3 regions of the Paenibacillus sp. EKM301P genome follow, and region 2 is predicted to be linked to each of the others. Evidence: predicted binding sites of a transcription regulator. Region 2 holds the regulator's gene; each other region holds the start of a gene.
The links. The regulator Rex, encoded in region 2, represses fermentation and respiration genes when NADH is low (regulators of the CRP and FNR family bind a similar motif). The targets are predictions, from matches to a motif close to TTGTGAAATATTTCACAA.
Positions count from the first base shown of each region.

Region 1: a site for Rex is predicted at 3,142-3,159, ahead of HFD99_RS09190 (formate/nitrite transporter family protein). Genes of this name have one in related genera too.
Region 3: a site for Rex is predicted at 6,040-6,057, ahead of HFD99_RS19925 (DoxX family membrane protein). Genes of this name have one in related genera too.

Region 1 is NZ_JAALFM010000003.1:219,244-229,957, forward strand. It holds gene HFD99_RS09185 (molybdopterin-containing oxidoreductase family protein) at 1-1,865, opposite strand, end outside; gene HFD99_RS09190 (formate/nitrite transporter family protein) at 2,222-3,067, opposite strand; gene HFD99_RS09195 (FAD-dependent oxidoreductase) at 3,461-4,822, opposite strand; gene HFD99_RS09200 (glutathione peroxidase) at 5,214-5,690, opposite strand; gene HFD99_RS09205 (ABC transporter ATP-binding protein) at 5,806-6,699, opposite strand; gene HFD99_RS09210 (hypothetical protein) at 7,020-7,703, opposite strand; gene HFD99_RS09215 (hypothetical protein) at 7,816-8,148, opposite strand; partial or broken gene HFD99_RS09220 (LLM class flavin-dependent oxidoreductase) at 8,154-9,093, opposite strand; gene HFD99_RS09225 (AI-2E family transporter) at 9,230-10,375, opposite strand; gene HFD99_RS09230 (LCP family protein) at 10,526-10,714, opposite strand, start outside.
Region 2 is NZ_JAALFM010000001.1:110,275-120,988, reverse strand. It holds gene dinG (ATP-dependent DNA helicase DinG) at 1-1,352, shown strand, start outside; gene HFD99_RS00525 (redox-sensing transcriptional repressor Rex) at 1,380-2,033, shown strand; gene HFD99_RS00520 (amidohydrolase) at 2,020-3,321, shown strand; gene HFD99_RS00515 (cell wall elongation regulator TseB-like domain-containing protein) at 3,359-3,883, shown strand; gene HFD99_RS00510 (hypothetical protein) at 4,356-4,889, shown strand; gene HFD99_RS00505 (AAA family ATPase) at 4,882-6,384, shown strand; gene HFD99_RS00500 (3-hydroxyacyl-CoA dehydrogenase family protein) at 6,521-7,393, shown strand; gene HFD99_RS00495 (acetate/propionate family kinase) at 7,390-8,586, shown strand; gene asnS (asparagine--tRNA ligase) at 8,719-10,014, shown strand; gene HFD99_RS00485 (DnaD domain-containing protein) at 10,018-10,714, shown strand, end outside.
Region 3 is NZ_JAALFM010000010.1:8,418-19,131, reverse strand. It holds gene corA (magnesium/cobalt transporter CorA) at 1-60, opposite strand, end outside; gene HFD99_RS19950 (amino acid ABC transporter ATP-binding protein) at 600-1,328, opposite strand; gene HFD99_RS19945 (amino acid ABC transporter substrate-binding protein/permease) at 1,321-2,769, opposite strand; gene HFD99_RS19940 (inorganic phosphate transporter) at 3,011-4,000, opposite strand; gene HFD99_RS19935 (DUF47 domain-containing protein) at 4,015-4,629, opposite strand; gene HFD99_RS19930 (DUF3048 domain-containing protein) at 4,818-5,912, opposite strand; gene HFD99_RS19925 (DoxX family membrane protein) at 6,164-6,682, shown strand; gene HFD99_RS19920 (hypothetical protein) at 7,068-7,991, shown strand; gene HFD99_RS19915 (dioxygenase family protein) at 8,064-8,855, opposite strand; gene HFD99_RS19910 (alpha/beta hydrolase) at 8,948-9,772, opposite strand; gene HFD99_RS19905 (hypothetical protein) at 10,047-10,346, opposite strand; gene HFD99_RS19900 (hypothetical protein) at 10,542-10,714, shown strand, end outside.

The sequences.
Region 1 (10,714 bases), on a different contig from region 2:
TCCCGTTCCAAGCGCTGATGTTTGGGCAAATTAGCAAATGTAGAATTCAAAAAATTATGGTTTGGCGGTGAAACAAACATCAATGGAAAACGATCATCCGCTTGCGGCCGATGCTCTCCGTCATACCCTTCGACCAGCGGTACATAGGAGGGCAATGCAGGCAGACCTGCTTGTTTCATCTTTTCCGAATACAACTCTATCTTGCCTGAAGGCGTAGTTAAACGCTCCAAATAAGTAGCCTTTGGCGTCATATCGAGCTTTACAAAAGGCGACTTTGTTAAGGCATCCAAGGTTACACCATTGAGATAAGGGTTCGTTGGATTATCAAGCGCGCCTGCGATCATATCCTCTTCACTTTCCGTAAAGACAGCTTCATCAAAGCCCATTGCCTGTCCGAGCAGGCTAAATAGCTCATAATTGCTTTTGCTTTCCCCTAGCGGATCAATAACAGGCTTCTGCATCTGGATATAGTGGTGCCAGTACGATTTGTATAGATCTGTTCCTTCAAAAGAAGACGCAGCAGGCAGCACAATATCTGCATAGCAGGCCGTATCAGTAAGGAACAGGTCATGAACAACCGTAAACAGATCCTCTCGTTCAAATCCCTCCGTTACCCGTTGCGAATCGGGTGCTACAACTACTGGATTACTACAATATACGAATAACGCCTTAATCGGCTGTTCCTTTTGTAGCAGCGCTTCTCCAATCCGGTTCATGTTGATCACCCGGGCATCCGGGTTCTGTCGCAGATCAGGACGCTCCAGATGGGCGCTGTTAATCTTGGCATAAGCGCCATTGGAGCGCGACGCTCCTCCGCCGTGCTTCAACCATTGTCCAGTGAGTGCAGGCAAGCATGTAACTGCGCGTACGTTCATACCGCCATTATCATGATGCTGAAGCCCATTTCCAATATTGATATAGGCCGCTCGCGCCTTTCCGTACATTTCCGCCAAACGGATAATATCCTCTTTCGGCACGCCGGTAATCCGCGAAACCCGCTCTGGTGTATAGGTCTTAACATGCTCGCGCAGTTCCTCGTGACCTACAGTATAGCGATGTAAAAATTCGTCGTCTGTCAGTCCCTGATCAAACAGTACATGCATAACCCCCAGCGCAAGCGCCGTATCTGTACCCGGATATAATGGAATGAACCAATCCGCCCATTGCGCCGTCCGGTTGCGATGAACATCAATTACGACCACCTTAGCACCTTTTTTACGTGCTTTCTCAGCCAATACGACCTGATGCATGTTGGTGCTAATGACATTTCCACCCCATACAATAATGAGATCTGCATCTTCTGTATCCTCCGGGCTCGTGCCGCCCTTAAACCCCATAACGGATGCCCAGCCTTCATTCCCAGCCACGCTACAAATTGTCTGATCCAGCTGGCTTGAACCCAGTGCATTGAAAAAGCGACGATCCATTCCATCCACACTCAATACGCCCATATTGCCATAAAAGCTGTAGGGGAGTATGGATTCCGGTCCATCCGTACGTATCAGCTCCTTGAACCGACCTGTAATGGTATCGACCGCTTCCTCCCAGCTAATTCGTTCAAATTTCCCTTCCCCTTTGGCACCTACACGCTTCAACGGATAAAGCACCCGATCCGGATCATATACGCGCTCGGTCATATTGCGGACTTTGTTGCATATAGCCCCTTTGGTAATGGGATGATCCGGATTACCAGTCACCTTGACTATCTTTCCATCTTCCTTGTGAAGCAGGAGCCCACACGTATCCGGGCAATCCAACGGGCATACAGCCGGAAAAATACCATTCTGCTGCTCCGTCATCCGCTGTCCTCTTTGTAAATTTTGTTGAAGTGTGGCCTCAAGAGGCGCGCTATTGCGATGATCCATGGTTAAATGCTCCTTTCCGTTACCGTTTCCAAAAATTACACTGTTCTTATCATATCTACAGCTTTGGCCTATGGCAAGAGAAGGATTTTACCACACAGTAGCTCTCCAAAATATAAAAAAATCCGTCTGCTGCATAGAGCAAAACGGAATTTTAAAAAGTATAATTATTTTTTTATCATTCTGTTTCATCATTACATACCCAGGGTAAAAGAGATCAAGGCATTATGGACGAGAGCACACTCATCCTCCATGCCAAATCATGGACCACTCCCAAAAAAATCCGCCATGACAGGTTTCGTTCCCCCGGGCCTGTCATGGCGGATTTGCTTTGTTTATTGCTTCATAAAGTAACGTGATTATGCATGATCACTCAACGGCTTGGATGTAACTGAAGAAGTAGTTTGAGGTTCATTCACGGAATGTGTGTTGGCTTGAGTTTTTTTCAGATAGGCCAGCCAGTAGGCTCCAGCCACAAACAGACTGCCTCCTACCAAATTCCCCAACCAGACCGGAATGAAATTCATAACATACTCTGCCCACGAAAAATGACCTGCAAATATAGCCGCCGGAATGAGAAACATATTGGCAACAACGTGCTGGAATCCAATAGCAACAAAGGCCATGGTCGGGAACCAAATTCCCATAATTTTGCCGCCGATAGAGTCTGTGCTATATGCCATCCATACAGCCAGTGCTACGAGCCAGTTACATCCTATACCTGATATAAAAGACTGCAAAAAGCTTTCATGCAGCTTATGTCCTGCCATATCCACCACTTTATCCAGGTAAGGACCCGTTTCGGTCAAGCCTAGAACATGCCCAAAGAAAAACGCAACAAATAATGCACCTGCAAAATTACTGAGCGTAATAATTGCCAAATTACGAAGCATGGCCCCTGTCTTAATTCGCCCTGCCCATCTCGCCAAAGGGACTGCCATCATATTGCCGGTCAGCAATTCCCCACCAGCTATCAAAACTAACACCAGACCTACAGGGAACACCGCAGCTCCAATAAAGGTAGCAATGCTTCCCCATTCTTTAGGTGCACTTGCAATAACGCGTATATCCAGCAAAAACCCGAGTGCAATAAATGCACCTGCCAAAAATCCCAATACCACCGCCACAGTCCACGGGTTGTTCGCCTTGGCCACTCCTGTTTCCACCGTCTTTTCGGCAATTTGCCCCGGTTTATAGCTTGCCATCTGCCCCCGCTCCTTTAATATCTTTTAAACAAAATATTCTTCTTTCATATTTTATTTAAAATCAGTGATTTTGTTTGTGAAAAAAATCACTTTCTCAGCTATAAAAAAAACAGCCCTCGAAAAAGGACTGTCTTTCTATTTTATTACATCTACTGCTACTGCGGTGCTATGCGCTTTACATTTAATTATATTCTTCCTTTTCAACGGCTTTCAAGAACCAAAGTACTCCGCCCAGACCGATGGCTGCGACAACTACAAGAAAAAGGATATAAAACAAACCCATTATCTACTTCTCCCCCTAATCCTTATGCTCTCTATATTGTACTATAAGGATTCATCCGTACGCTTTCAGATTGTTGACAAACTTATGAACAATGTCACAGACAAATCGGATTATACAGTAACTGGGTTCCGTTCGGATATTGTAGGCAATGCCTGCAAACCTGCCGCGTTCAGGAAATTCCAAGGCTTGTTATAGTGCGGCTGGAAGAAGAAATCGACAAAGGCCAACTGATCAATGGTCATATGATTTTGAATGGCTACAGACAGGGTGTTAATGGATTGCGTCAAATCGACCTTCGACATAATTTGTGCCCCAACAATTCTCCGTGTCTCCTGCTCATATACAACCTTCAGCAACACCTTTTCAGAAGTCGGCATAAACTCAGGACGGTAGCTGTCCTCAATGGTTACAGCTTCTACAGTCATCCCCTCGTCCGTTGCTGCGGCTTCCGTCATTCCTGTTCCCGCAATATTATCTTCGTAAATTTTGATACCCGAGGTTCCTTGTGTTCCCATGTAGGCAATGGTAGGTTGTACCAGATTACGCGCCACCAGCGTACCCATACGAACCGCATTGGTCGCCAATGGGATATAAGCTGTTTTGCCAGTCGGATTATAACGAATTGCACAACTGTCGCCTGCTGCAAACACGTCTGGGCAGCTACTTTGCATATAATTGTCCACAATGATCGCACCGTTAGGCAACATATCTACCTGACCTTTGAGCAGATCCGTTTGAGGTCGGAAACCGATACAGAGTATAACAAGCTCTGTTTCATATTCTCCTTTGGAGGTCACGACCTTACTTACTTTACCGTTAGTCCCCTCAAAACGACTTACTGTCTCGCCAAGTACCAGCTTAATGCCATGTTCTCTCAGGGAATTCTCAATCCGGTCTGTATACTCATGGTCTAAATACTTATTCAATATACGATCAGCACTGTCGATCAGCGTTACGTTCTTACCGTTCATTTGAAAAGCTTCTACAAGCTCAACACCAATGTATCCAGCTCCCACGACAGTAATGTTCTGTACGTGCTGGGCTTTCTCAATGATTTCATTCGAATGATTATAGTTTTTGCAGAGCAAAATATGATCAAGTTCAATGCCTTCCAGCTTCGGAATAATTGGCCACGATCCAGTAGTCACAATCAATTTATCAAATGTATCCGTAAATTCCTCACCGGTTTGGAGATTACGTGCATGCAGCGTCTTGCCCGCTGTATCTACACTCGTTACCTCATGAAGCATCTTGGTCACTACACCCATATCAGCCAGTTGATCTGGGGACGAATAAAACAATCCGTGCGGATCTTTGACGACACCACCTACATACAGTGCAATACCACAAGATAAAAATGAAATATTGTCATTACGCTCATAGACCGTAATTTCGGCATCTGGATAACATTTAGCTGTGTTGACTATGGCTGCCGTACCTGCGTGTGTACATCCGATAACTGCTACTTTCATGTTGAATTCCTCCTTGGTGTGTGGGCATAAAATGTATAATAATTGTGAATACTTTCACTTATATAACTCGTTACTTCTTGTGATTTATTTCACTTCATGTGCTTATTATAGTGTGATATTTTTCACATTACAATAGCTTTTTATGATATTCACAATTTGTCCACATTTTAAAAGGCAAGGATATCTGAACTCAGCCGTTTGCTGAAATCTTTTTTTGCTCCATTCAGTTTTCCCTACCTGCCTCTTGATTATGCTCCTGGAACAGACTTTCACACGATACGTCAATCTTTAGGCAAATGCGTATGTAGGGAATAAAAAAAGGTCCGTTTCCCCTAAGACAAGCGGAAATCAGACCTTGTTTACACATATACTTTGGAATTACACGAAGCTATTATAATAACTGCTCAATGGCCGTTTTCATCGCTTCCGGTGACTCCTTGGGCTCAAAGCGTCCCACAGGCACACCTTCACGATTCACAATGAATTTTGTAAAATTCCACTGAATTGTACCATCTTCCTGTTCTCCAGGCTGTTGCTTCTTCAGATATTCAAACAGAGGGGCTGTATCTGGTCCGTTCACATCCACTTTAGCGAATACCGGGAAATTAACCCCGTAATTCAATTGACAAAATTCAGCCGCTTCCTCGCTGCTGCCCGGCTCCTGACCGCCAAACTGGTTGCAAGGGAAGCCTAAAACAACGAGTCCCCGATCCTTATATTCGTCATAAAGCTTTTGCAAATCCCCATATTGCGGGGTAAGTCCGCACTTACTAGCGGTATTCGCAATAACCAGCACTTTACCTGTGTAAGTTTCCAGAGAAACCTCCTGATTGGCTGGTGTTACGGCATTATATGAATAGACAGACATATAGCATCCTCCTTCATGTCGCTTGGTTTAGGTTCTCAACCTATTTTACCCAAAACGTGACGGACATGCCAATATTCACAAACCCTTACCGTGATGCTGCCACTTGGCGCACCCTCTAACCTCTTGCTGCTACTTGTGGTCTAGCATCACGCCGCTCGGCAACAGAACCCACCGTTTGTTTCTCTTCTACATTCATTCCCTTTACTGCTTGGCTTACCGCAGGCTGACCAGCCAAAGCATACGGAAGACAGAGTGGTACCCCCGTACGAGGATCAGTAACAATATCCGCCTCAATTCCGAACACCTCACGCAGCACATCTGGCGTCATAACCTCCGTCGGGGCTCCTACCGCCTTCGCTTTCCCTTTTTTGATCGCAATCATATGCTGAGCATATCGGGCTGCATGGTTCAAGTCATGCACGACCATAACAATGGTGCGTTCTGCCGAAGTATTCAGATACTCCAGCAGATGCAGCACTTCCAGTTGATGCGCCATATCCAAAAATGTAGTCGGCTCATCCAAAAACAGTATATCCGTATCTTGTGCAAGCGCCATAGCAATCCAGGCACGTTGACGCTGCCCCCCAGAAAGCTGATCAATCGGACGATCGTGAAATTCGCTCATTCCTGTTACTTGGATGGCCCACTCTACCATTTTGCGATCGTCCGCTTTCATGGAGCCAAAACCTTTTTGATAGGGAAAACGTCCGTATGATACCAGTTCCGTCACGGTCAATCCTTCCGGTGCCGTCGGATTCTGCGGCAAAATAGCCAACTGCTTGGCTACCTCCCGGGTGGATTGCTTATGAATGGATTTACCATCCAACAGAACGCTACCGCCTTTAGGATTCATGATGCGAGCCATCGTTTTCAGAATGGTCGACTTACCGGAGCCATTTGCACCCACCAACGCTGTAATTTTCCCTTGCGGTATTTCTACGTTCAGATCTTCTACTATCAATCGATCTTCATAAGCAATATCCAGATTTGCCGTTTTCAGACGAAACATTTGGAATCATCCCTTTCCCTAATCCAATATATATAATCACGGGCTTAACGCACGACATTCATCAAAACTTCATTCTATCTTTATATAATAAAGATATTGATAATCATTATCAAGTGTTAACTCACATATTCCTTTAAATCTTGGACCGCATCGGATGCTATAACGATTCACCTATGATGAGTTTACTTATGCGGTCTGATGGCTCTCAGCAGCGCTCTCCTACCCCTATATTGTTATTTTGAGAAATTCTGCAACAAAATAGGAGCCGTGCTGATCGCATCGGCTCCTGTTTTAATTTTAGATATATTTATTTTACCTGTTTAATGCTTATCGACTCTGAAGGCAACCCCCACAGGCTTAGACACCATAACATAACCTAAGAAGGAATCTCCCCATGGGTATGGATCATAAACTCCTAATCTATGTTTTTCATATCGTGGGAAAGCACTAACAACCCATCTTTCTCCCTTAGGAACATTCACAGAGTATTCATCAGATAGAGAAAAACCCTGGCTTAAACTAAATCCCATGCTCGCTTCAATAGCTTCCGCAGAACCCGAAATCGATCCTTCTACTTGGGCTGTAATTGAAGATGATACTGTAAGTTTTGCACTGCCAGGTCCATAATAGGTACTTACACGAAGTGCATTGTTAGTATCAACCCAATATCCTTTATTTTCATTAGTTTTAACAATTGGGCCAATTCCCCAAGACTGTGGACTAACAACACCTTTATTGCCTTTTTCTTGCGTCAAGTCATTATAATTGACATAATAGTAATAAACATCCTCTCCAACACTGCTAGTCGGATCTATATATTTGTATACTTGTCCATGTGCGGATGTTATTTCATCGGTTTTTTCCCATTTACCTGCCTCTGCTTGTATGCTGGAAGATAACGGATTTGGTGATTCACTTGCAGAAGCAAGGGGGACGTATGGGAGTAATAGTGCCATCATTGCTGCCAAAATTGCGGTTTTCGTTATTACCTTAATTGGTTTCATTTTTTGAAATTCTCCTTTTCCAAAAAAATAATTTTAGGGTGGTTATCGTTATGAGTAAATTTGAAAAAAAACTAATTAAGTATTTGTCTTACGGATTTATGGTAGGTATATATTATTCCTTCATCAAAGGCCCAACACATTCATCTACAGTTAATGGAGCGACTAAGTTCTTCACTTTACCTGCGTCTGATTTTATTTTTAGTACATTATCAACCTCATTTCTAATAAGTATTATTTTTGGGTTTTTATATTTTTTGGTGTTTTTGGTCAAGAGAAGGAATAAATAGATTTTACCTCTATATTCCAAACTTGTAAGTTGATAATCTTTATCATTTTTATAATAAGCATATTTCGGAATAAAAGAGGAGCCGTGCTGATCGCATCGGCTCCTCTTTGCGCTCCAAACTTCTAATATTCTGTATAGCATCAACAAAATTCTGGCCATTCGCATTAAGCCTGTACAGAGGACAGTCCAAATGCTTCAGCCATGAGACGTATAGATTTCATTTTGGCATCGAAGTCGTGAATAATGCTCGCAACCATGATCTCCTGTGCATTATAGTCCTTGGATAATTGCTCAAGCTGACGCTTGACCTGTGCGGGTGAACCAACCACCATACGCTTGCGATTCTCACGAATGCGCATCCGGTCATATGGCGTATACGGATACGCAAGCGCCTTTTCGACGGAAGGTGTTCCTGCGGAACGCGTTCCCTGTTCCAAAAGCACCAGGGACAAGTCCATGCTGGATGCCAAACGATTGGCCTCCTCTTCAGTATCCGCACAGATCGCAAATACGGAGACAAGCGAACGCGGTTGGTCACTATGCTGGGAAGGCTGGAAGTTTTCCTGATATCCCTTCATAGCACCTGTGCCGCCTTCACCATTAATAAACTGCGCGAACGCAAAGCCTACGCCACGCTCGGCGGCCAGACCCGCGCTATCACCGCTGGAGCCAAGCAGCCACATTTCCGGCACAGTCTCTACGAGCGGCATCGCCTGTAGCGAACCGAAGCGATGCTGGCTGCCTGTGCTATCGTGCAAGTAGGCTAGCAGATCATCCAGCTGCTCGGGGTACAGATCAATGCCGCCCCGGATACAATCCCTCCAGTACCCGGAAGTTTTCCGCTACTTTATAAGCGCTGTAATGGGGCAGCATCACACCGCCCGACCCTACCCGAATCGTCTGGGTACGAGCAGCCAGGTGTGAAATCAATACCTCGGGGCTGGACCCTGCAAGATTAGAGGCAGCATGATGCTCGGATACCCAAAAGCGATGATAACCCAAGCGTTCCGCCTCTATAGCAAGCTCAGCAGTCTTTTGTAATGCTTGTGCATGCGTCATGCCTTCCGATACCGGAGATTGGTCAAGAATGCTGAGTTTTATCATAAAAAGTCTGACCTTTCTATTTTGGAATAAGAATAGGCATTAAGTATAGCACGTAAAGCCACAGTTAACCAAGAGGGGCAAAATAGTAGATTTAACGCGCCCATTAGTCATGTTTACTTTTCATAGAGACTGCTTTTTACTTTACTTTATCTGCTTCATAAAGATGTGAACGCTTTTGAAAGAAACTAAACAGATGGGTCACGATGACTTTCAAGACGGCATAACCTGGAACAGCCAGTACAATCCCTACCACACCAAACAAATTGCCTGCTGTCAAAATAACAAAGATAATCGTAATCGGATGTACTCGAAGCGATTTGCCCATAATTTGTGGTGAAATAAATTTACCCTCAATAAGCTGGACAACTGTCCATACGATAACCATTTTGAGCAGCATGATCGGTGAGGTAACTATAGCTACGATTAACGCGGGTGTAATGGCAATTACAGGACCTAAGTAGGGAACCACGCTCGTAAAAGACGCAATGACCGCAAGCGTCAAAGAGTAGTCCAATCCAATAATCAGATAACCTATATATAGCAGCACTCCAATACAGAAGCTAACAATAATTTGTCCACGAATGTACGAGCTGACCTGATGATTCATTTCGGTCATGATACGATCTGTCTCTTTACGAAACATAGGTGGAAGCATTTTTAGAATCCACTGCGGCAGCTTGTGTCCATCTTTCAGCAAATAGAACAGAATGAACGGAACCGTAGCGATCGCAAGCACAGTTTCCGTAATCACACCCAAAAAGCTTCCCACACCCGTCCATGCATTATTGATAAAGCCAGATAACTTTTCAGAAGCTTTGGAGGCCAGTTCAGATGGATCTATTTGAATGGTGTTCTGGAACTGGTTCACAAAGTTACTGCCAATCAGTCGCTCAAACTGTTGTTTGACTTGCTCGGTATAAGCAGGGACATTTTGGATAAGGCCCTGTATCTGATCACGGATCACAGGTACCACCGACGTAACCACAATAGCGATAATCCCTATAATGAGCAAAAACAGAACAACAATGGAGTATACTCGCTTTACCTTATTCCGCTCCAGTACATCTACCAACGGATTGAGCAGATAGTACAATACACCGGACAAAATGACAGGGAGAATAATCGTTTTCAGCAGCACGATGACAGGGGTAAATATGTATGAAATTTTGGTAAGCACTAAGATATTCAAGCCGATCAGCAGCAGTACCAACAGGAATAACACAAACTTGTTGTTCAGAAAAAACTTCTTAAACCGGTCTTTCCATGCCGGAGTTATTTCCACATGACATTCCCCTTCTCTTTAGACAGATGAGTATACGTTCTTCATAATTACGATATATTTTTGGAACAAAATATACAAGGTTATACCCAAATAAACACAAAAGCAAACAAAGTTGTACGTTATTGTACGAACTTCGCTTGCTTTGAATGGTTATGGAGTATCATTTGTCGTGGTGGCAGCCTCCACCGTCGTAGTCACAGGTTTGTTTTCTTGATCAAAAAGATTCTGTATGAACCGCTTGAGCTTCCGCTCATCCACACCCAACACCTGTGCACCCTTGATGGTTTCCCCGCGCACCAGTTCATTTGGCGGGATTTGCTGCTTCGCTACTGTTTTAGC
Region 2 (10,714 bases):
GTCAGCAGTTGGCAAAGTCGGGGCATGAGAAGTCGACGGAATGGGCCTCGGTCATTGATCAGTTGTACCCACTTGTGTTAGAGGTTAAGGAAACTTGGGACCTACTAAGCGATAAGCTGTTTGGCATGTTACCAGAGCGAACTGATGCCACACCAGGTGAAACGGGGCAATTTTCTTCGCGTCTCAAACCGTCAGCCAAGCCTGCAAAGTGGGATCAGGCGGCGGCATTGGAAAATCAGCTTTATGTAACATTGAGCGAAATTTTGCGCAAGGGCGACAAGCTGATGCTGGATGTCAAGGAAGAACATGACGATTATGCGGCGGATAGTCTCATTACAGATATCACGGGTCTGCTTAAGGATTTGGCGGGGATTAGGGAAAATTTGCGCTTCTTTATACGACTCGATGATGAAACAACCGTATATTGGCTTGAAGCGAGTGGACAATTCCGTAGTAAATCATTGCAATTTTATGCGGTGCCCGTCGATGTGAGCCGCCAGTTGAAAGAAATGTTTTTTGACAAAAAAAGAAGTATTATTCTGACATCTGCTACTTTATCAGTAGATAAATCGTTTCAGTACATGACCGATCAACTCGGTTTGCAGGAGGCAGCAGATCAAGGACGATTAATGACGTCACAGCTCCCATCACCCTTTAATTATAGGGATCAGGTGTTGCTGGTCATTCCGCGAGATTTTCCGAGTGTGAAGGGCAGTGTAGGAGATGCACATTTTGTAGAGATGCTCGTTAGCTCTCTAGGAGCGACTGCCCAGGCAACGCGGGGGAGAATGCTCGTTCTGTTTACTTCCTATCGGATGCTCCGGCAAGTGTATGAGCCGCTCAAAGAGGCGTTAGCGTCCAGCGATATTACCGTGTTAGGACAAGGTGTGGACAGTGGGAGTCGCAGCAAGCTAACCCGCCGTTTTCAGGAAGCGAAAGCTTCTGTATTGCTGGGAACCAGTAGCTTCTGGGAAGGCGTCGATATTCCAGGGAAAGCTTTGACTTGTCTGGCTATCGTTCGCTTGCCGTTTCAACCGCCCAACCACCCGTTACTGGAGGCCAAAAGCGAGTTGCTCCAGCAGAAGAAGAAGAATCCATTTATGAAGCTGTCTGTACCACAAGCAGTTATTCGCTTCAAACAGGGATTTGGGCGATTGGTACGTACAGCGAGCGACCACGGAGTCGTCATCGTTTACGATACGCGTGTGATCGAATCCTATTATGGAAAGCACTTTTTGTACTCGTTACCGGGACCAAAAATGGAGCATATGCCATCGGAGCAAATGGTGCCTCGCATCGCCGAATGGCTCCAATCCGCCCCGGAGACTGAGGCACAACGGACGGACACTTAAAGTCCGTTACAATTAGGGGGAGCAAGTATGAAATCAGATAAAATTTCAGAGGCTGTCGTACGGAGATTACCCGTATATTTACGTTATCTGAATGCACTGCACAAACGGGAGGTGGCTACGGTCTCTTCTCAAGAGCTGGGACAGAGGTTAGATTTGAATCCGGCCCAAATTCGTAAAGATCTTGCCTATTTTGGCGATTTTGGTCGGAAGGGCATCGGTTACGATGTTTCTTATCTAATTGAGAAAATACGCCATATCCTGAAAATCGACCAGCAAATTAATGTAGTATTGGTCGGAGCAGGTAATCTGGGTCAAGCCCTATCGAACTATAATGCTTATTTAAAAGACAATATGAAGATTGTGGCGGTTTTTGATGCGTTCCCGGATAAGGTTGGGACCAGAATCAATACTTTGGTCGTACAGCCGATGGATGAACTGGAAGCGACTGTGAAAGAAAAAAATATACGAATCGGGATTATTACTGTACCTGATTTTGAGGCACAGCACGTAGCTGATAGGCTGATTGAGAGTGGAATTGGAGCGATTTTGAACTTTGCACCTATCATTCTCAAGGCACCGGCTAACATTCGGATACATGCCACAGACTTTACAACTGATTTGCTTAGCCTCGCTTATTATCTGGAGGACGGAAAGGAAGAAGCACAATATGACAGTGAATAAATGGATGATTAAAAACGGCTCGTTTGCCGTGAATGGACCCGAGGCTGGGGTAATCCATGGTTTTATGATTGTGGAGGATAGCCGTATTACTTACATTGGCGAGACTTTGCCTGCGGGTGAGGAAGAGACAGAAGCAATCGACGGCAAGGGGTTATTGTTTTTACCTGGTCTGATCAATACTCATGGTCATGCGGCGATGTCTCTGCTGCGAGGGTATGGAGATGATTTGGCACTTCAAGTGTGGCTTCAGGAAAAAATGTGGCCTATGGAAGCCAAGTTTACATCTACGGATGTGTACTGGGGAACTTCTTTGTCAGTGCTGGAAATGCTGAAAGGTGGAACCACGACTTTCCTGGATATGTACGATCATATGGATGAGGTGGCTCGTGTAGCTGAAGAGTCGGGCATTCGTGCAAGCTTGATGCGTGGAGCCATTGGACTCTGTTCAGAAGAAGAACAGCGGATTAAGCTAGCTGAGGCCGTGACTTTTGCGCGTAACTGGCATGGAAAAGCAGACGGACGTATCACAACAATGATGTCTCCTCATGCCCCATACACATGCCCGCCTGCGTTTATTGAGAAATTTGTTCAAGCAGCACATGATCTCGATTTACCATTGCATACGCACATGTCCGAGACGATCGCCGAAGTTGAACAAAACGTACGCGACTACGGCTTGCGTCCAGTTGCACACCTAGATAAGCTTGGCTTTTTCTCCCGTCCTTCACTTGTTGCCCACGGCGTTCACTTGAACGACGAAGAAATAGCTTTGTTAGCGGAACGAGGTGTGGCGGTATCGCATAATCCAGGCAGCAACTTGAAGCTGGCAAGTGGTGTAGCTAGAGTGCCTGAATTGCTGCGTGCAGGAGTTACTGTTTCACTCGGAACAGATGGTCCTGCCAGCAATAATAACCTGGATATGTTCGAGGAAATGCGTCTGGCAGCACTCATTCACAAGGGAGTATCTGGCGACCCAACGGCAGTTCCTGCAAATGAAGCACTACGTCTGGCAACAGAGTATGGTGCAAAGTCGATTGGTTTAAAAGAGGTAGGAGCGCTGGCAGCAGGCAATAAGGCTGACTTTATCGCGCTAGATCTGGATCAGGCCCATTTCTTGCCGCGTACAGATCTTATTTCCCATGCCGTATACTCTGCAAGTGCCAAAGACGTGGCTCATGTGTGGGTAGACGGCCGTCAGGTTGTGAAAAATGGCGAATGCCTGACGATGGACGAGGAACGTATCAAACATGAGGCACAAGCCGCCTTTGAAGGGCTGCTGTCGCGCTAATTTAGGTGTCACATCCCCTTAGAGAGGAAGCACAGGTTTGAAAAATAAGAAGAAATGGATAGCGGTCGCCATTTTGGCCGTAATACTGATCCTGGTCAGCATTTTCTGGTATTATTCGTATGTTACTCAAGACCAGGTGGCTGAGAAAAATGCCGCTATCATGAAGGCCAAGCAATCAGGTGGTCTGGTTAGCACGACTCAGACTTGGAAGTCTGTGTGGGATCAGATATATTGGGTAGTTCAAGGAAAAAACGCACAGAATGAAAATATAATGGTGTGGGTTCCTTTTCAAAAAATGGAGGGGCAACCTAACATACCTGCCGCAGATCCAAGTGGTGTTCATACCGAGCTGATGAAAAACGGAGTCGACGAGCAAAAAATGACAGCAATAATTCAGCAGCAACTTCCAAATGCAAAAATTGTAAGGCTCCAACCGAGTGTGTTCAATGGCGAATATGTATGGCAACTGTTTTACGATGATGAAAGCCATCACAACTATACCTTTTACCGTTTCTCAGATGGAGCATCGACGGGGATAAAGTATACTTTGCCTAATTACTAGCACCATGTTAAGAGTGTGGATTGGTGGCTTGGGAGTACCCAAAAGCGTTAGGAGCGCTGCGTAGTCCATTTGATCTTACGATCGCTTCGCTTCTGCAGATTCAAGTGTTCCACTCCGCTGGCTGACAGCTATGGGGCCACTCCAAATAACTTTTATACTCAGTCTATATAGCTTGGAATGATTGAAAGTATTAGAAAAAGACGCAAATACGATTTAATTCGTATTTGCGTCTTTTTACTTAATGCTCCGCAAAGCTGGACTAAAAGCCAGAAGCATCTTTTTGCCTTATCACAACTCCTCCACACATTGCCTTCGATATTAGATTTACGTTATGATATACTATATTTTATAAGTGATAGACAAAAATGATAGATAAATGAGTTGCTGATCATTATAAGATCATGCAATTTGGTTGTTTGTTGACATTCGTCCCGTTTCTTCTGGGTTTTACATTTTGAGAGGAGGATGTTGTTTGAAATTGCGTGCAGTTCCTATTGTTGTGGCGGCCGTTTTGGCAGCCTTGTTAATGTTTGGAGGATGGTTCATTTACCGTCAGGTTACAATGCAAAGTCCTCTGGAAAAACTGGTATCTCAATATCCAGGCGTGACAAGCGCTCAAATAGATATTAAACAGGATCAGGTGGTATTGAAACTAGATCTCAAACCGCAGGCGGATGTGGCCGGATTAGTCGATGTGGTTAAGCAAAAAGGGCAATCCATCATTGGCAGCCGCACCATTAAGCTGGATATCGCAGATCGTTCCAATTCAGCACTGAATCAATGGTGGTCTGAGGCTATGTTTCCTGTAGCCGAAGCGATGGAAAATAAAAAGTATACTCAAATTTCATCTACAGTTGAGCAGATGAAAAAGAAAAAGACAGGTATCAAGGCTGATACCGATATGGATTCGAACAATGTCTATATCCGACTCAGCGAAGGCAATGCGACGAAGTTTATCGTTTTGCCACGTCAATCTCAGCAAATGGGGGTATGGCCTAATGCCTAGATGGATCAAGGAAATATTAATCGGTATTGTGCCGGTGGCCATTATATTTCTCGTTTTTATTGGGGTAAACATTATCCCTCTTCTTGTTGCGGGCGTGATGCTCAGTGGCTTGTTAATGCTCATGCATGCTCGTGGCGGCTTGGCCGTAGGTGCCGGGCAAGAGCGCAAACGTAAAAAAAATGGTCCGGACAAGCTGACTTTTGAGGAAATTGGTGGACAAGAAAGCGCTAAACAGGAATTGCGTGAAGCCTTGGATTTTTTGAATCGTCATGATGAAATTTCCAAGTTTGGCATTCGTCCATTGAAAGGCGTTTTGCTTACAGGCCCTCCGGGAACAGGGAAAACGCTGATGGCGAAAGCAGCTGCACACTATACCAATTCAGTGTTTGTTGCAGCTTCAGGCAGTGAATTTGTTGAAATGTATGTAGGTGTTGGTGCAGGTCGTGTCCGTGAGTTGTTTAGGGAGGCTCGCACTCGTGCAGCCAAGGAAAAGAAAGAAAATGCAATCATTTTTATTGATGAGATTGATGTTATTGGCGGTAAGCGTGAGGGTGGGCAGCAACGAGAATATGATCAGACTTTGAATCAGTTGCTGACAGAAATGGATGGCATTTATTCGGCAGATACGCCGCGGATATTGCTCATTGCGGCAACAAACCGTAAAGAAATGTTGGACAGCGCCTTAACGCGTCCAGGACGTTTTGACCGTCATATTCAAGTAGACTTACCTGATAAAAAGGGTCGTCTTCATATCCTTAAAATTCATGCCAAAAACAAACCGATCCAGGAAGATGCTAATTTGGACAAAATTGCAGAGGAGTCTTACGGTTTTTCCGGTGCACAGTTGGAGAGCGTCATGAATGAAGCGGCTATCTATGCAATGAGACAGGATCGGCAAATGATTGCGCAAAGTCATCTGTCCATGGCGATTGACAAGGTGATGATGGGCGAAAAAACAGACCGAGAATCGACATTCGAAGAGAAAAAACGTGTAGCGATTCACGAGCTGGGACATGCTATTATGGCTGAAATCGTCCGTCCTGGTAGTGTAAGTCAAGTAGCGCTCAGCCCGCGTGGGAAAGCGCTCGGTTACGTGCGTCACAACCCACAGCAAGAGCATTATTTATATACCAAGCAGTACCTGGAGGAGCAAATTATGATCTCGCTTGCAGGTGCTACAGCAGAAGAAATGTACTACGGCGGTCGAAGTACTGGTTCAAGTAATGATTTTGAGCAGGCACTGAACATCGTTCATACGATGATGACTTCCGGTTTAACTTCTCTTGGGATTATTAACATGGAAATGGTTACAAAAGAGGAACTCATGCGGGAAAATGGCGAGATTATGAATGACCTGCATAACCGCACTTTGGAGTTGTTGGAAAAGCATCGTCCTGTGTTCGACAATTCTCTTGACATCTTGATGAAGGAAGAAACGCTATCCGGAGATCAATTTAGATGTCAATTTAGTGAAAATGCTTTATTACCAGCATAATTTTTTATGCTGGTTATTTTTTTTTACTTTTAGTCCGTGCTAAGATATTATTATCTATTGGGACATAAACATGTATTTTTCGACAAAGAAGGATACAATATATGAGAGTGACCAGGAAAGGGTGGAGTTAAGAACCATGCAATTTAAAAAAATCGGCGTCATTGGCGGCGGCACCATGGGACAAGGTATTTCTGAAATGCTTGCGTCCAAAGGAATCGATGTGCTGCTAGTAGAGCAGACACCAGAGAAACTAGACTACGCTTATAATATGATTGAAACAAGTCTAGATAAGCAACTGGAAAAGTGGGCAATTACCCAAGCAGAGAAAAAACTGATTTTATCTCGTATTGAAAAAGTATCCCATCTGGCGGAGCTCGCTAGCTGTGATATGGTCATTGAAACCATTACAGAGAATCTGGATGAGAAGAAAGTTGTTTTCCAAGAGCTGGATCATGTATGTCCAAGCAACATCATCCTTGCAAGTAATACATCCACGCTGAGCCTGACCGAGCTTGCCAGCTCGACCAAGTATCCAGAGCGTGTTATTGGTATGCACTTTATTTATCCAGTATCCCGTATTGATCTTGTAGAAATTATTCGTGGTTTGAAAACTTCAGATGATACCTTTGAAAACACGAAAATGTTCGTGGAAGAAATCGTGGAGAAAAAAGGAGTCATGATTTATGAATCTCCTGGCTTTGTAACTAGCCGGATTATCTGTCTGCTGATTAACGAAGCAGCTCATGTACTTCAAGAGGGCGTAGCTTCTGCCGAAGATATCGACGATGCTATGCGTATCGGCTACAACTTCCAAAACGGTCCTTTGGAAATGGCTGACCGCTTTGGTCTGGATTCTGTTTTGGCGGCTCTGGAGCGGATGTTCCGTGAATTTGGCGAACTGAAATACCGTCCGTCCATCGTCCTGAAGAAAATGGTACGTGCAGGTAATCTGGGCGTGAAATCGGGCGAAGGCTTCTTTAAGTATGACAAGGATGGTGACCGGATATGAAAATCCTCGTAATCAACGCAGGGAGTTCTTCCCTGAAATACCAATTGTATGATATGACGGACGAGTCCGTTTTGGCAAAAGGATTGGTAGAGCGCATCGGTATGGACTCTTCGATTCTGACGCATAAACCAACCAATAAGGAAGAATACACTGAAGTTAGCGAAATTTTGGAGCATACTACTGCCATCCGTAAAGTACTGAATGCACTCACAGATGCAGAGCATGGTGTTATCTCCAGCATTAGCGAAATTCAGGCTGTGGGCCATCGTGTGGTTCATGGAGGCGAAATTTTCAAACAGTCAGCGCTCGTAACTCCTGAAGCGAAGAGTGAAATCCGTCGCTTGTTCGACCTGGCTCCACTGCATAACCCAGCATCCATGATGGGGATTAAAGCGGCTGAATTGAATATGCCAGAAGTACCGCAAGTTGTGGTATTTGATACTTCGTTCCATCAAACCATGCCAGAAAAAGCTTATATGTACGCCATACCGAGAGTGTTGTACAATAAGTATAAGGTTCGTCGTTACGGTGCACACGGCACTTCCCATGACTTTGTAAGTAAGGAAGCTGCCAAATTTGTCGGCCGTCCTTTGGAAGACTTGAAGATCATCACTTGCCATATCGGTAATGGTGGTAGTGTAACAGCAGTTCAAGGCGGTTTGTCTGTAGATACTTCCATGGGTATGACTCCACTGGAAGGACTTATGATGGGTACTCGTAGTGGTGATTTGGACCCAGCAATCGTGCCTTATGTCATGAACAAAGAAGAATTGACTGTCAATGAAGTCAATTCCATGCTGAACAAGCATAGTGGACTTCTAGCTATTTCTGGTATCAGCAGTGATATGCGTGAAATCACTGAAGGTATGGAAAAAGGCGAAGCTAATTCTACATTGGCATTTGAAATGTATGAATACCGTCTACGCAAGTATATTGGTTCGTATGCTGCCGCAATGAACGGAGTAGACGTAATTGTATTTACAGCAGGCGTAGGCGAGAACTCCATCGTTCTGCGTAAGAGAGTGTTGGAACAACTGACATTCCTCGGTATCGAGCTGGATGAATCATTGAACGCTATTCGTTCTGGCGAGATTCGCCGGATTACAACTGCAAATTCAAAGGTAGAAGTACTGATCATTCCAACAAACGAAGAACTGGTAATTGCCCGTGACACGTTCCGTCTGGTTCAGTAGTTCGGTCCGTAAGTGTAAACTTTATACATGTGGAACTATGGTTTAAGTACCACATGCACCAAACAGCGAGAGCAAACAGCCTAACCCAAGGGGGAGGGCTGTTTGATTTTCGGTTCAAGGAGAGAGACGGTCATGACAAATAAAAGTACGATTGCCCAAGTGGGTCGCCATGTAGGGGAAACGGTTACAATTGGCGCTTGGGTAAACAATAAGCGGTCTAGTGGTAAAATTCAGTTCCTGCAACTACGTGATGGCAGCGGGTATATTCAAGGGGTTATCGTAAAAAGCGAAGTGTCTGAGGATATTTGGAATGACGCCAAATCCCTGACACAAGAAAGCTCCCTTTATGTAACTGGAATCGTGCGAGAGGAGCCGCGCAGTCAATCGGGCTATGAATTAACGGTTACAGGTATTGAAATCATTCATTTGACCGAAAACTACCCGATTACCCCAAAAGAGCACGGTGTAGATTTCCTGATGGATCATCGCCATTTGTGGCTACGTTCCGCCAAGCAACGTGCGGTTCTGATCATACGGGCGGAAATTATCCGTGCTGTACAGGAATTTTTCAACGGCAACGGTTTTACGAAGGTAGACCCGCCTATTTTGACTCCTTCTTCTGCGGAAGGTACAACTGAGTTGTTCCACATCAAATATTTTGACGAGGATGCTTATTTGACACAAAGCGGACAGCTGTACATGGAAGCTGCGGCAATGGCGCTGGGTAAAGTATATTCCTTTGGTCCAACCTTCCGTGCGGAAAAGTCCAAAACACGTCGTCACCTGATTGAGTTCTGGATGATCGAGCCTGAGATGGCTTTTGTGGATCACGAAGAATCCTTGCGCGTTCAGGAGCAGTTTGTAAGCCATATCGTGCAGTCTGTTCTGAAAAATTGTGCGAAGGAGCTTGAAGCTATCGGACGCGATGTTTCGAAGCTGGAGCAAATTCAAGGTGAGTTTCCACGGATTACGTACGATGAGGCGATTGCCTTCCTTCAAGGTGAAGGATTCGACATCCCGTGGGGAGAAGACTTCGGTGCTCCTCATGAAACAGCTATTGCCGAAAGATATAACAAGCCTGTGTTCATTACGCATTGGCCGACTCACATTAAAGCATTCTATATGAAACCTGACCCATCCCGCCCAGAGGTTGTTCTGTGTGCCGATATGATCGCTCCTGAAGGTTATGGCGAAATTATCGGGGGTTCCCAACGAATTGACGATCCAGCATTGATGGAAGAACGTTTTAACGAGCATAACCTGGCACGCGAAGCCTACCAATGGTATATGGATCTGCGCACCTATGGTACCGTTCCGCATTCTGGCTTTGGATTGGGACTGGAGCGTACAGTAGCATGGATTTGTGGACTCGATCATGTACGTGAAACGATTCCGTTCCCACGTATGCTGTATCGTTTGTATCCATAATCAATGACAGGATCATTTGATAAGACATCAGCGGCAGATTGGGCGGAGGGAGTAGCCTATGCTATGGAAACCGGAATGGTTCAAATTCCCTACGCTCTGCTCAAGCATTATCGGACGCTTCGGCTGACGGATGGTGAAATGCTGCTACTGATGCAGTTACTTGCATTTAAACAAGCGGAACGTAATGAATTTCCGACATGGGAGCAATTGCAGGCTCGAATTGGGTGCACTGCAAACGAAATCGCGCTTTATTTCAGTAAGCTCATGAAAGAAGGGTTTTTGCGAATAGATTCCGTGGAAGACCGCAGTTCATCCGTCCAATTTGAACGTTATAACTTGGCGGGTCTGTATCGCAAGCTGGCTGAATGTATGATCGCCGAGCGTTCGGAGCAGCACGATGAAGATGACATTTTGTTTACCGGGAAGCCGGATTTACTGAATGGAGTATCGGAATCTCCACTTACAGAAGAACGAAATTTATTCACAATTTTTGAGAAAGAATTCGGCCGACCATTATCACCGATGGAATATGAGACGATCAGCAGTTGGGTGGATCAGGATCGGTATCCGGAGGAGCTTATTTTGCTGGCCCTGAAGGAAGCGGTGTTTGCTGGGAAGGTACATTTCCGGTATATAGATCGCATTCTGCTAGAGTGGAGCCGAAACCGGGTTCGTAATGCACAGGATGTGAAAGAATATG
Region 3 (10,714 bases), on a different contig from region 2:
CTCTAACGGTTGTCCCACCGTCACCTGATGATCGTGCCCTATAGTCAATGTACGTATCACCGTACGTCCCCCTCGCATATACTGCCGTCTTATGTGTTATTTATATTTTATATAAGCCATTCCACATTATACAAATCTCAAGTTCTAGGTTTCATATGCTCTAATGAAGAAAAGGATATCTCCGGACCAGCACGCTCCCGAAGATATCCTTAAAATAATTCATTCGTTACCCCTTAAATCTTTTTTCATTTCTTATACAGTTGTGGGATGCCCGGTTCCACCATTCAAATCGAATGATGCTTACTCGCTATATCCCCCTCGGCGCAACAAGCAAAGCGCTGCGCCAATTCCCTCTGCCTATCCCCACCTATTTAAAAGTGGCGCAGGTTTTGCGACAAAGGAGCAGATTCAGCGGGCAGTAGCGTAGTGGTCCATTTGAATCTGGAGAAGCGAAGCGCTCGCCTTTGCCCCTGAATTCTAGCCTTTTCATGTGTCATACAATCCAAAAAAATTCAGGGGCAACAGCGATCGGAAGATCAAATGGAACGCGGAGCGGTCTCCTATGTCTTCGCCTGCACTCCCGGCAAACCCTGTCCCACTTACAATACTTTCTCCAAGAAACTAATGGTCCGCTCGTTTTTCGGATTACCAAATACCTCTTGCGGTGTTCCTTCTTCCACGATGTAACCACCGTCCATAAATACGACACGGTCACTTACTTCACGCGCAAAGCCCATCTCATGCGTTACGATCATCATCGTCATGCCTTCGCGAGCCAGATCTTTCATTACGCCGAGCACTTCGCCCACCATTTCAGGATCAAGCGCCGAGGTTGGCTCGTCGAACAGCATAATGTCTGGGTTCATTGCAAGCGCACGTGCAATCGCCACACGCTGCTTCTGGCCGCCGGAAAGCTGTCCTGGCAATGCATCTGCCTTATCGGCCAAACCTACGCGATCCAGCAACTTCATAGCTGTCTCACGTGCCTCTGTCTTCGTCTGTTTGCCCAGCTCAGTCGGCGCGAACATAATGTTCTTGAGCACCGTCATATGCGGGAACAGATTGAAATGCTGAAACACCATCCCTATATTTTCACGGACCTTGTTAATGTCCACGTTTTTGTCACCCAATTTGTAATCATCGACGATGACCTCACCAGCTGTAATTTCCTCCAGCATATTCATACAACGTAAAAACGTACTTTTCCCTGAACCCGAAGGTCCAATGACGCATACAACTTCGCCTTCCCGTACTTGCATGTCAATGCCTTTTAGCACCTGGTTACTGCCATAGCTTTTTTTCAGGTTTTTAACGATAATCTTACCCACGGCGAACTCTCCCTTCAAGACGGTTGGAAATTTTGGTCAGGACTGTAATGACGATAAGATACATCACCGCAACGACCAGCCAAATATCAAAGGATTGGAACGTCCGTGCAATAATGATTTTGCCCGATTGGGTCAATTCAACCAGACCGATAACCGACAAAATCGACGTATCCTTCAACGTAATAACCAACTGATTGATAAACGACGGGATCATGATTTTCACAGCTTGTGGCAAAATGATTTTCAGCATGGCTGTCCGGTATGGCAAACCAAGCGAACGAGCTGCTTCCATTTGTCCCGGATCAATGGACTGAATACCCCCGCGGATAATTTCGGTCACATAAGCACCAGCGTTTAGGGATAACGTCAACACCGCCGCGACAAAAAGCGGCATTTTAAAATCGAGTGCCTGTGGGATACCGAAGTAAATAAAGAATGCAAGTACGATCAGTGGAATACCACGGAATACATCAACGAAAACAGTTGCAATACCGCGGAACACCTTGTTATGGCTCACTTTCATAAAGCCAAACACCAGTCCCAGCAAAAAGGCTACGAGCAAGGATACCAGGGTGTACAACAGCGTATTTCCCATCCCTTTAATCAACGCAGGCAGCGAAGCGGAAATGAGTTCCCAGCGGCTGCGTTCTACAGGAGCCACACCTTTGCCGGATTCTCCCAGGTATTTGGACATAATTTTGTCATATTCCCCGCTGTTACGAAGATTCACAAGCCCTGCATTGAATTTTTCTAGCAGCTCCGCATTTTTGCCTTGGTTGACAGCGAAACCGTAAGAGCCACCTTTTTCCTTATCAGTCACCAGCTTAAGACCATTATTCTGAGTCACACCGTATGCCAGTACCGGATAATCATCAAAGCAGGCAACCGAGTTACCTGTTTTAACTTCATCATACATTTGAGAAGAATCGTCGAACGGAACGGTAGTAAATCCATATTTTGCCTTAATGGATTCCGCGAATGTGTAGCCTTGTGTTCCTGTTTTGACAGCGACACGCTGTCCTTTCAAGTCCTCATAGCGTTTAATCGTATCATTATCCTTACGGACCGCCATGACAACACCTGAGTCGAAATAGGGCTCAGAAAAATCAAATTTTTGCTTGCGTTCATCTGTAATACTCATCCCGGCAATGACACCATCCACTTGATTCGTTTCAAGGGCCTGCACTGCCGCGTTAAAGCCAAGTGGCTTAACGGTATACTCAAAATTCTGGTCCTTAGCAATAGCTGCCAGTAAATCCATATCAATTCCGACAAATTTACCATTTACATCTTCAAACTCAAAAGGCGCGAACGTTGTATCCGTGCCGATATCATACTTTGTTTTATTTTCTGCGTGGGCCACTACACCGAAATTACCGGCCAGGGCAACCACAGAAAACAAACAAATCATGAGTGCTATTAGTTTTCTTGGTTTTTGCATAAGATCCTCCAGTCAGTTGAACGGTTCAAAGTTTTCTGTTTATTCTACAGGAGTTATTAAAAATTGACTACTTTGATGTCAGGTATTTTTTAAAAAACATCTCATGGAACTATCTGGATGTGTAAACTTTAGAGATGCATTTTTGCCCGAGAATGCCAATAAGCCCCTGCCGCAAAAAGCGGACGGAAGCTTATTGTGTATCCTATATTGTATGTTCTTTTTCTAGAAACCATGAAGAAAACTAGAAAAGAATTTTGAATATCAAACCTGACAATAGCGCAGAAATTGGAATCGTTATTACCCAGGTTATTACAATACGGCCAGCTAGTGACCAGCGAACCGCACTAAAACGCTTCGCAGACCCTACACCCAGAATCGCCGAAGTAATAGCATGAGTGGTACTTACTGGCAAATGAAGCAAAGTAGCTGTGAATATAACGGAAGCCCCCGAAACGTCGGCTGCAAATCCATTGATTGGGTCAATTTTAAAAATCTTAGTTCCCATCGTCTTGATGATCTTCCAGCCCCCAATAGACGTACCAAGCGCCATGGCTGTTGCAGCTGAAATTTTCACCCACATAGGTACTTCCAAATGGTCTTGATACCCTGCCGAGACGAGTGCGAACGTGATAATCCCCATCGCCTTCTGAGCATCATTCGTACCATGCGTAAACGACTGAATAGCTGCCGTAATCACCTGCATGGTACGGAAACCCTTGTTCACCGTATGCGGACTGCGATAAGCAAAGATGTATTTCAAAATCATCATCACAATGTAACCGACAACAAAAGCAATCAACGGGGAGAAAATAAGACCCTCAACAATCCCGATAAAGCCGCTCCAATTTAATTTATCCTGTCCTGCACCTACATACACCGCTCCGGCCAACGCACCAATCAATGCATGGGAAGAGGATGAAGGAATACCGAACCACCAAGTCAAGAGATTCCAGATAATAGCGGCGATCAACGTCGCAATGACGATATCAATTCCGTTCGTAAGCTTGGTTGGATCAGCGACACTTCCACCAATGGTCTTGGCAACCCCGGTAAACAAGATCGCTCCGAGAAAGTTCATAACCGCAGCCATAATAATCGCACGTCGCGGCGTCAATGCACGGGTCGAGACCGAAGTAGCAATTGCGTTCGCCGTATCATGAAATCCATTAATAAAATCAAATGCCAGAGCAAGAAAAATAACAATACCTAGTACCAGTAAACTTGTATCCATGTAAAAGGACTCCCTTACGAGTTACGCATAATGATGGATTCCAGCATATTTGCAACATCCTCGCATGAATCCGTTGTCGTTTCAAGGCGTTCGTACAATTCTTTGCGTTTAATCAGCTCAATAGGATCAGTTACAGTTGCAAACAGGTTTTTGATGCAAATACGCAGTAATTCATCCCCCTGATTTTCCAAATCATTCAGGCGAATGGTGTATTCACGAATAGCCAGCAATTTTTTCTGTGAAAGCAAATGTACAGCCTTTTGAATTTCGTAAGCTGATTGACGCAAAATATCAGCGAACTGCACAATATACTCGTCCGGCTCTGTAATGTTGTACATATAAAAACGAGAGGCTGTCGCTTCAAGACCGTCCAGCACATCATCCATGGTCGTTGTCAGTTCCATGATGTCGTCGCGTTCGAGCGGCGTAATGAAGGTCTTGTTCAACTCAGTAATAATCGTGTGTGTGTAATCATCACACTTATTTTCATACTTCTTCATCTCATTGGTAAACAAAGTCACATCTTGAAGATTTGAAGTATGTTGGGCAAAATAATCGGCTGCTTGCACGATCGTATCTGCCATATTTTCCAACGTCTCGAAGAATATATCCTTTTTCTTCAATCTCATAACGATTACCCCTTTACGAAAATATCCGCAACCTGTTTCGACTGCAATAGACAACCTTTGCTATCTTATCACACTCATCAATGTTTTTGTAATGTTTGTAAAAGCAAATTTCTAGATATACGTATACAATGCCCGACATGGAAGGTCATTATCCGACAATTTTTCCCTAAAAAGGAGTATTACGTTTTCTAATTTGCTTCTATTGTTACATGTTCGGCTAGTGAAGTATCTGCAGGTACCACATGTATATAGGATGTACCTGGCGTTAACGGGATTTCAACCCCATTTTTCATAAACCGAATCGCATCGCCAGATATATGCTGCCATTCAGCACGTATTAGCTTTCCTTGTTGAAACACCATGGCTTCTCCGCTACCGTCCAGCTCAACACTTAGTCTACCTACATCATCCAATGTTCGATGCCTCGTGCTCATCACAATCACATTGGCCGCTGAGAGCTGTTGATTATTATTTTGATCTAGATGTGACTTTTCGTTCACAAAACGCTTATATCGTTGATCAGCTGGATCATAGGTATAAGATACGCGATAGCTTTTTAACAAAAATCGGATGTGCAAAGAGGCGGCACTCTCGTCCACCATAACTGGAGTTTCGCCAGTTTTAAGATAACGATATACTGGAACCTCCGTCTGCTTGGCATACCCTTTGCTATCGCTTCCTTTACGCAGTCTGCTCACATCTGTGTATAAATTATGTGGAGGACGACGGTCTTTGCTTCGCCAGAAGTAAGCCCCTCCATTTGAAATCTCGTCCAGATGCTCCTTCCGCTGCTGCTGTAAAATCGCATAGGCATCTGTACTTCCCCCTGCATGTATCGGCAACGCACCATAGGTTTCGCCCAGTTCAATCAAATACGGTCGGATGCTTCGGACCGGACCGATCTTCACATCACCACCATGACTTTGGAAAAAAGCTACCAAACGGGTAATTCCGCCTTCTGCAAGAACTTCATATACCATGTCTGCCTGGCTAAGCCCCGCCTGTGGACGCGCAGCCGGAGCATTGTTAATCATGACAGCCAGCGGCCGCTCTATAACAGGCTGCTCCACCGGAAGCCCGGTAAGCGGAGCTGTAAATGCCGGAACAGATGGCTCCTTAGGTGGTTCAAGCACCTTTTTCTCTGTTTCTTGCTGGGTTGGTTTGGGAACGGATTCAGATTCACCCGTATTGGACAAAGCAGAACAAGACATCATTGTCATGCATAACAGAGCTGAGGTCATCACACGCAGCCAATGATTTCGTTGAGACATGGGCCCGGACAAGTTCATCCCTCCACATAGTTATTTTTCTCATTATAAGCTTTATTTCCTGTTTTTGTCTTGATTGAGGCATTACCTCTCTATAGAATACTTATCTGAAGACATTAAAATTTAAAAAAATATTTAGACTTTGTGATTTTTATCACAAATAACTGTAACTGAACCTAATACAATAAAGGTGTAGCAAAGATGATCATCCCAAACAAAATGAAATACAACCCATCATTATAGATTAAGAAAGAGGAGTGGTTTAAATGTTTAACAACTGGTTACGTGAGAACAAAGTAGCAATGTGGCTGCTGACTGTAGTACGGGTTTATCTAGGTTATGAATGGATGACCCACGGACTTGAAAAGCTGACTGGCGGATTCGATGCAGGTGGATTTATCTCGGGGGCCATTGCTAAAACAGGTGGAGATCATCCCGCTGTACAAGGCTGGTGGGGATCGTTCCTTGAAGCCTTTGCTCTGCCGAATGTCGGTTTGTTCAACGTCCTGATCCCATTGGGTGAGTTCTTGGTCGGGGTTGGCCTACTGCTTGGTACATTGACTACACTGGCTACTTTGATGGCTATGGTTATGAACTTCTCGTTCCTGTTCTCGGGCACAGTAAGCACCAATGCAATCTACCTGCTGGTTGAAATCTTCCTTATCGTTGCTGGTGCAAATGCCGGAAGAATCGGCTTTGACCGTTGGGTACTGCCCTTCCTGCGTGGACTGTTTGGTAAAAATAAAGATACTTATCAAACGGACCCCAATCGAAAAATAGCTTAACTATCCAAAAAAACAACCGTTATCCTCTGGCTAATGGTTGTTTTTTTGTGCAGCTATGCTGCTTCTCTTTGGTGTTTTTTGCAGCTATGCTCCTTCTCTTTGGTGTTTTTTGCAGCTATGCTGCTTCTCTTTGGTGTTTTTTTGCAGCTATGCTCCTTCTCTTCGGTGTTTTTGTGCAGCTATGCTGCTTGTATGTGTGACCATGCTGCCCCTCCTCTATTTAAATGAACAAAGGAGTCCTCAAGTCCACTCTGACTTGGAGACTCCTTTTTCGGATTCATCTTCCCCCACAAACGTTTACAAGTTGGATACAACATGGAATGTTCACGATACATTTACCCTGTACACTACAGTTACATCAAAGAACGCAATGGAGGGTTATATCATGAAAAAAATCACCAAAGCCTACCTCATGCTCGCAGCAGTAACTTTCACAGTACAGACGATCGGATTGGGATCTACGACATCAGCCAAAGCAGCGACATCTACTACAATATCTCAAGCAGAAGGTGTGCAACATATTTCGAAAACCTTCGAGCAGCTACTACGCCAACCAGGCAAGTTACCTCAGGCATTCACTTATTTACAAAAGCATATCCAATCCATTCCGGCCTCTCAAGCTACCATCCTAGTGCTACACTTGGAAAATGCACAAAAACAGCAATTGGATTCATATGCACAGGCCTTATATCCGATCTCTATTCAAACTAAGATTAATCAAGTCTATAAACCTGGTGATTCGTTCACTAATGTAATGAGCCGGACAAGTGATACAAAGCTGAAAAAGCTACTCACTCAATCAAGAGATGCCGGCTACAAACTTGAAACCGCAGAAGGCATGTTTTACCCAGTCATCAATTATGAGAAATATAAAGTATTCGGAAATAACATTACCGCAGATATCCGAGACTATATTGACATCATGGCGACGGAATCTGGACAGCCGGCTACCAAGGATGCAGCATTACACATCGGTTATCAACAGTTAGCCGGAAGAGTGCTGGCGCAAGAGTCGTTTATAACCCAATATCCACATTCCAATCGTACACAAGCAGTCAAATCATTACATGATCTCTATTTCTTCTATACTTTTTATGGTACGAACAATACACCATTATTCGATGATGACACCAACAAGATTCGCCCCAATGCCAAAAAAGGATATCAGCTCGTCGTTCAGCGCAACAGGGATTCGAAGAGTCCCTACATTCAAAAGCTAAAGGCATTTATGACACTACTAGATCAAAATGAAGATAAGCGAACTACGCAAGTATCCGCCTGGCTAAAAAAGAACGTGCCTGCTAATTAATCAAAGAGGAACAGACCAAAAGAACTTCCAACCCCACACACCATGTGGTTTCGGAAGTTCTTTTTCTTACATTTACAGATCACTTTCTTGACCAAAAGCCCAACAATTGAGACTCAATGAGCCAAGGACATACGACTGAAATAGCTTACGCGCGGAGCGATCACGATCCGCAGCTCCCATCACGTAAAACAATGGTGAAAAATGCTCTATTCCATACGAAGGAACCGCCTGCTTGGCATACGGAGCCTTCTTGTCATATTGGAACAGATGACGCAAATTCCAGTCTTGAAGCTGCTGTGCGATCCAGTCATCATATTGAACGGCCCAATCGGCTGGCTCACTCGTCTGCTTGAGTGTCCGCAAGTTGTGGACCAAGCCTCCACTACCGAGGATCAAAATCCCTTGATCACGCAGTGGCGCCAGCATCCGTCCAATCTCGTATTGCTCCTGAGGATCGCGCCGTGAATCAATGGATAAGGGTACGACCGGTATGTCCGCATCAGGATATATATGCCGCAAAACCACCCATGCTCCATGATCCAGTCCCCGGTTCCGAACCGGCTGGTGGAACAGGTTATGCTGACTGAACAGATGCCCTATCTCCTCATACAGCTTTGGATCGCCTGGTGCAGGGTAATCAAGAGTGTACATTTCTTCAGGAAAGCCGTAGAAATCGTGCAACGCTGCATGCTGATCATCCGCGCCGATACATTGATCGGGGCTATCCCAATGCGCGGAAAAAATGACAATTCCTTTGGGTCGGGGCAGGCTCGCGCCCAGCTTTGCAAGAAAACTGGTATATGCGTTATTTTCTACAGCCAGTGTCGGTGAACCATGCGCAACAAAAATTGAGGGTAATGTCATCGCTGCCAACCTCCACACGCCAGTATAGTGTTACTCTTTCATTTTACTCCGGCGGAGGCACAATTTCCAATACAAACCGTTACACCCTGAAATCAGATCATCCAGTGCTGCCAATCCCGTTGAATATTTTCTTGTTCATCCAGCCATTCCAGTGTGCGGTCAATCAGCTGTTGCCGCTCTTTACCTGATGAGAAAGTGTGATCTCCCTGAAAAATAATTTCCTTATCACAGCGTCCTTCTGGTCGCATCCAGAATACCTTTTGAAACAGAAACGCATAATCCACAGGAATGATATCATCCGAGGTGCCATGAATAACGAGCACATCACCGTTAAATTTAACGGCCTCCTGGAACGGTTGGAATTGAGCTAATGACTCAAAATAAGCTGGTGTGAACTTATAGCCCAGGTAGTCTGCATGACCGGTTTTAACAGATTCGTCGTATACGCTTCGCTCCGTAATTTTGACAATGTCGTTGAACGGATAGCCGACAGCTGACCAAAGGACCAGGTTCTGTACTCTCTTGTCCCGAACAGCTGTGAGAAGGGCAACTGCGCCCCCCAAACTGTGACCGATCAGCGTCACCTTAGTCGGGTCAATGTCCGCGCAATTCACGGCGTAATCCAACACGGTGCGTGTCTGATTGATCATGGATTCGAGCCCCTGCTTGCCGTATTCACCAGTGCTTTCTCCACAACCGGCAAAATCAAAGCGCAGTACAAAATACCCCCCTTCAGCCAGTTCACGCGCAGTCTTGACAAATAATCGATCGACTCCGATTCGATTGCCCACAAAACCGTGGCAAATAACAACGAGTGGAACACGTCTTTGACGCTCTCCCTCATTTGTACGGTTTGGATAATGAATTGTAGCGGCCAGTTCCTCATTTTCAAAACGAATTCCAATTTGCCGTTCCATCCTGATTCCCCCTGTTTCAAGCTTCATTACAGCATTTCATCATTCAAGCTCATATAGTAACGTGGAATATCCATCCAGAATATTCATTCACTTTAATTCCGATAAGTTTAATAAGTTTTATAGTAAAGTCAGTCTATCATCGCCCTGCTTCCTTGTCAACCTGTCAGTTCATACCGATATGGAAGTAAAGAAATGGCGCTCCCCAATGCTTGTCGGAGAACGCCATACTACTCGCTTATTAGAGTGCAATCTCTACATTAAAGTAGACGACTTGCTATTCGTAGCTGTGCCTGAACATTTGGTGGGTTTCGACTCGTCCCTCCCACTCCAGTTTACAAGAGGCGCCGTTATTTTGATCCTCATGCCACAGGCTGCGGTAGCTCTGTTCACCCAGTTCACCTGCAAATTCTGTGTCCTCAGCCAATTCAGTATCGTCCAATATACGGTACGTTGGAGATGTCCCTTGAACGCTCCGGTGACTCACGTTTGCAAGCAAGGCTCCCCCACTGTTCCCGTTCGGAGCACCTGTCAGTCGTTTTTGGACCGAATAATCTGCCTGGTTCTCCAGTTCCATGATGCCACATCCTCTCAACGTTTTATATTCAGGTTGCTCCATGCGCTCACCCTGTATCCAGTTTGAGGAGAATGCGGCGGTAATATACATAATGGATAAGCCTTTTGCCATCCGGCGTTTCCTCACGTATACTGTCTTTGTTACAAAATGGCGATTCCATCAGTTTGGAATACGATCATAAAGCAGGAGGAAGCAATGAATAAAGCAAAAAATTATACGCTTATTGCATGGGTTGCCTTGTCCATGTTTTTCTTGACACAGGCGATTATCGGTTGGTTTATCACATTTACAGGCGGGGATATCAAACCTTTTGAAAAAATTAGCCTTTCCACCCTCATCATCATCGCCGCAGGTGCCATTCTGCTGGT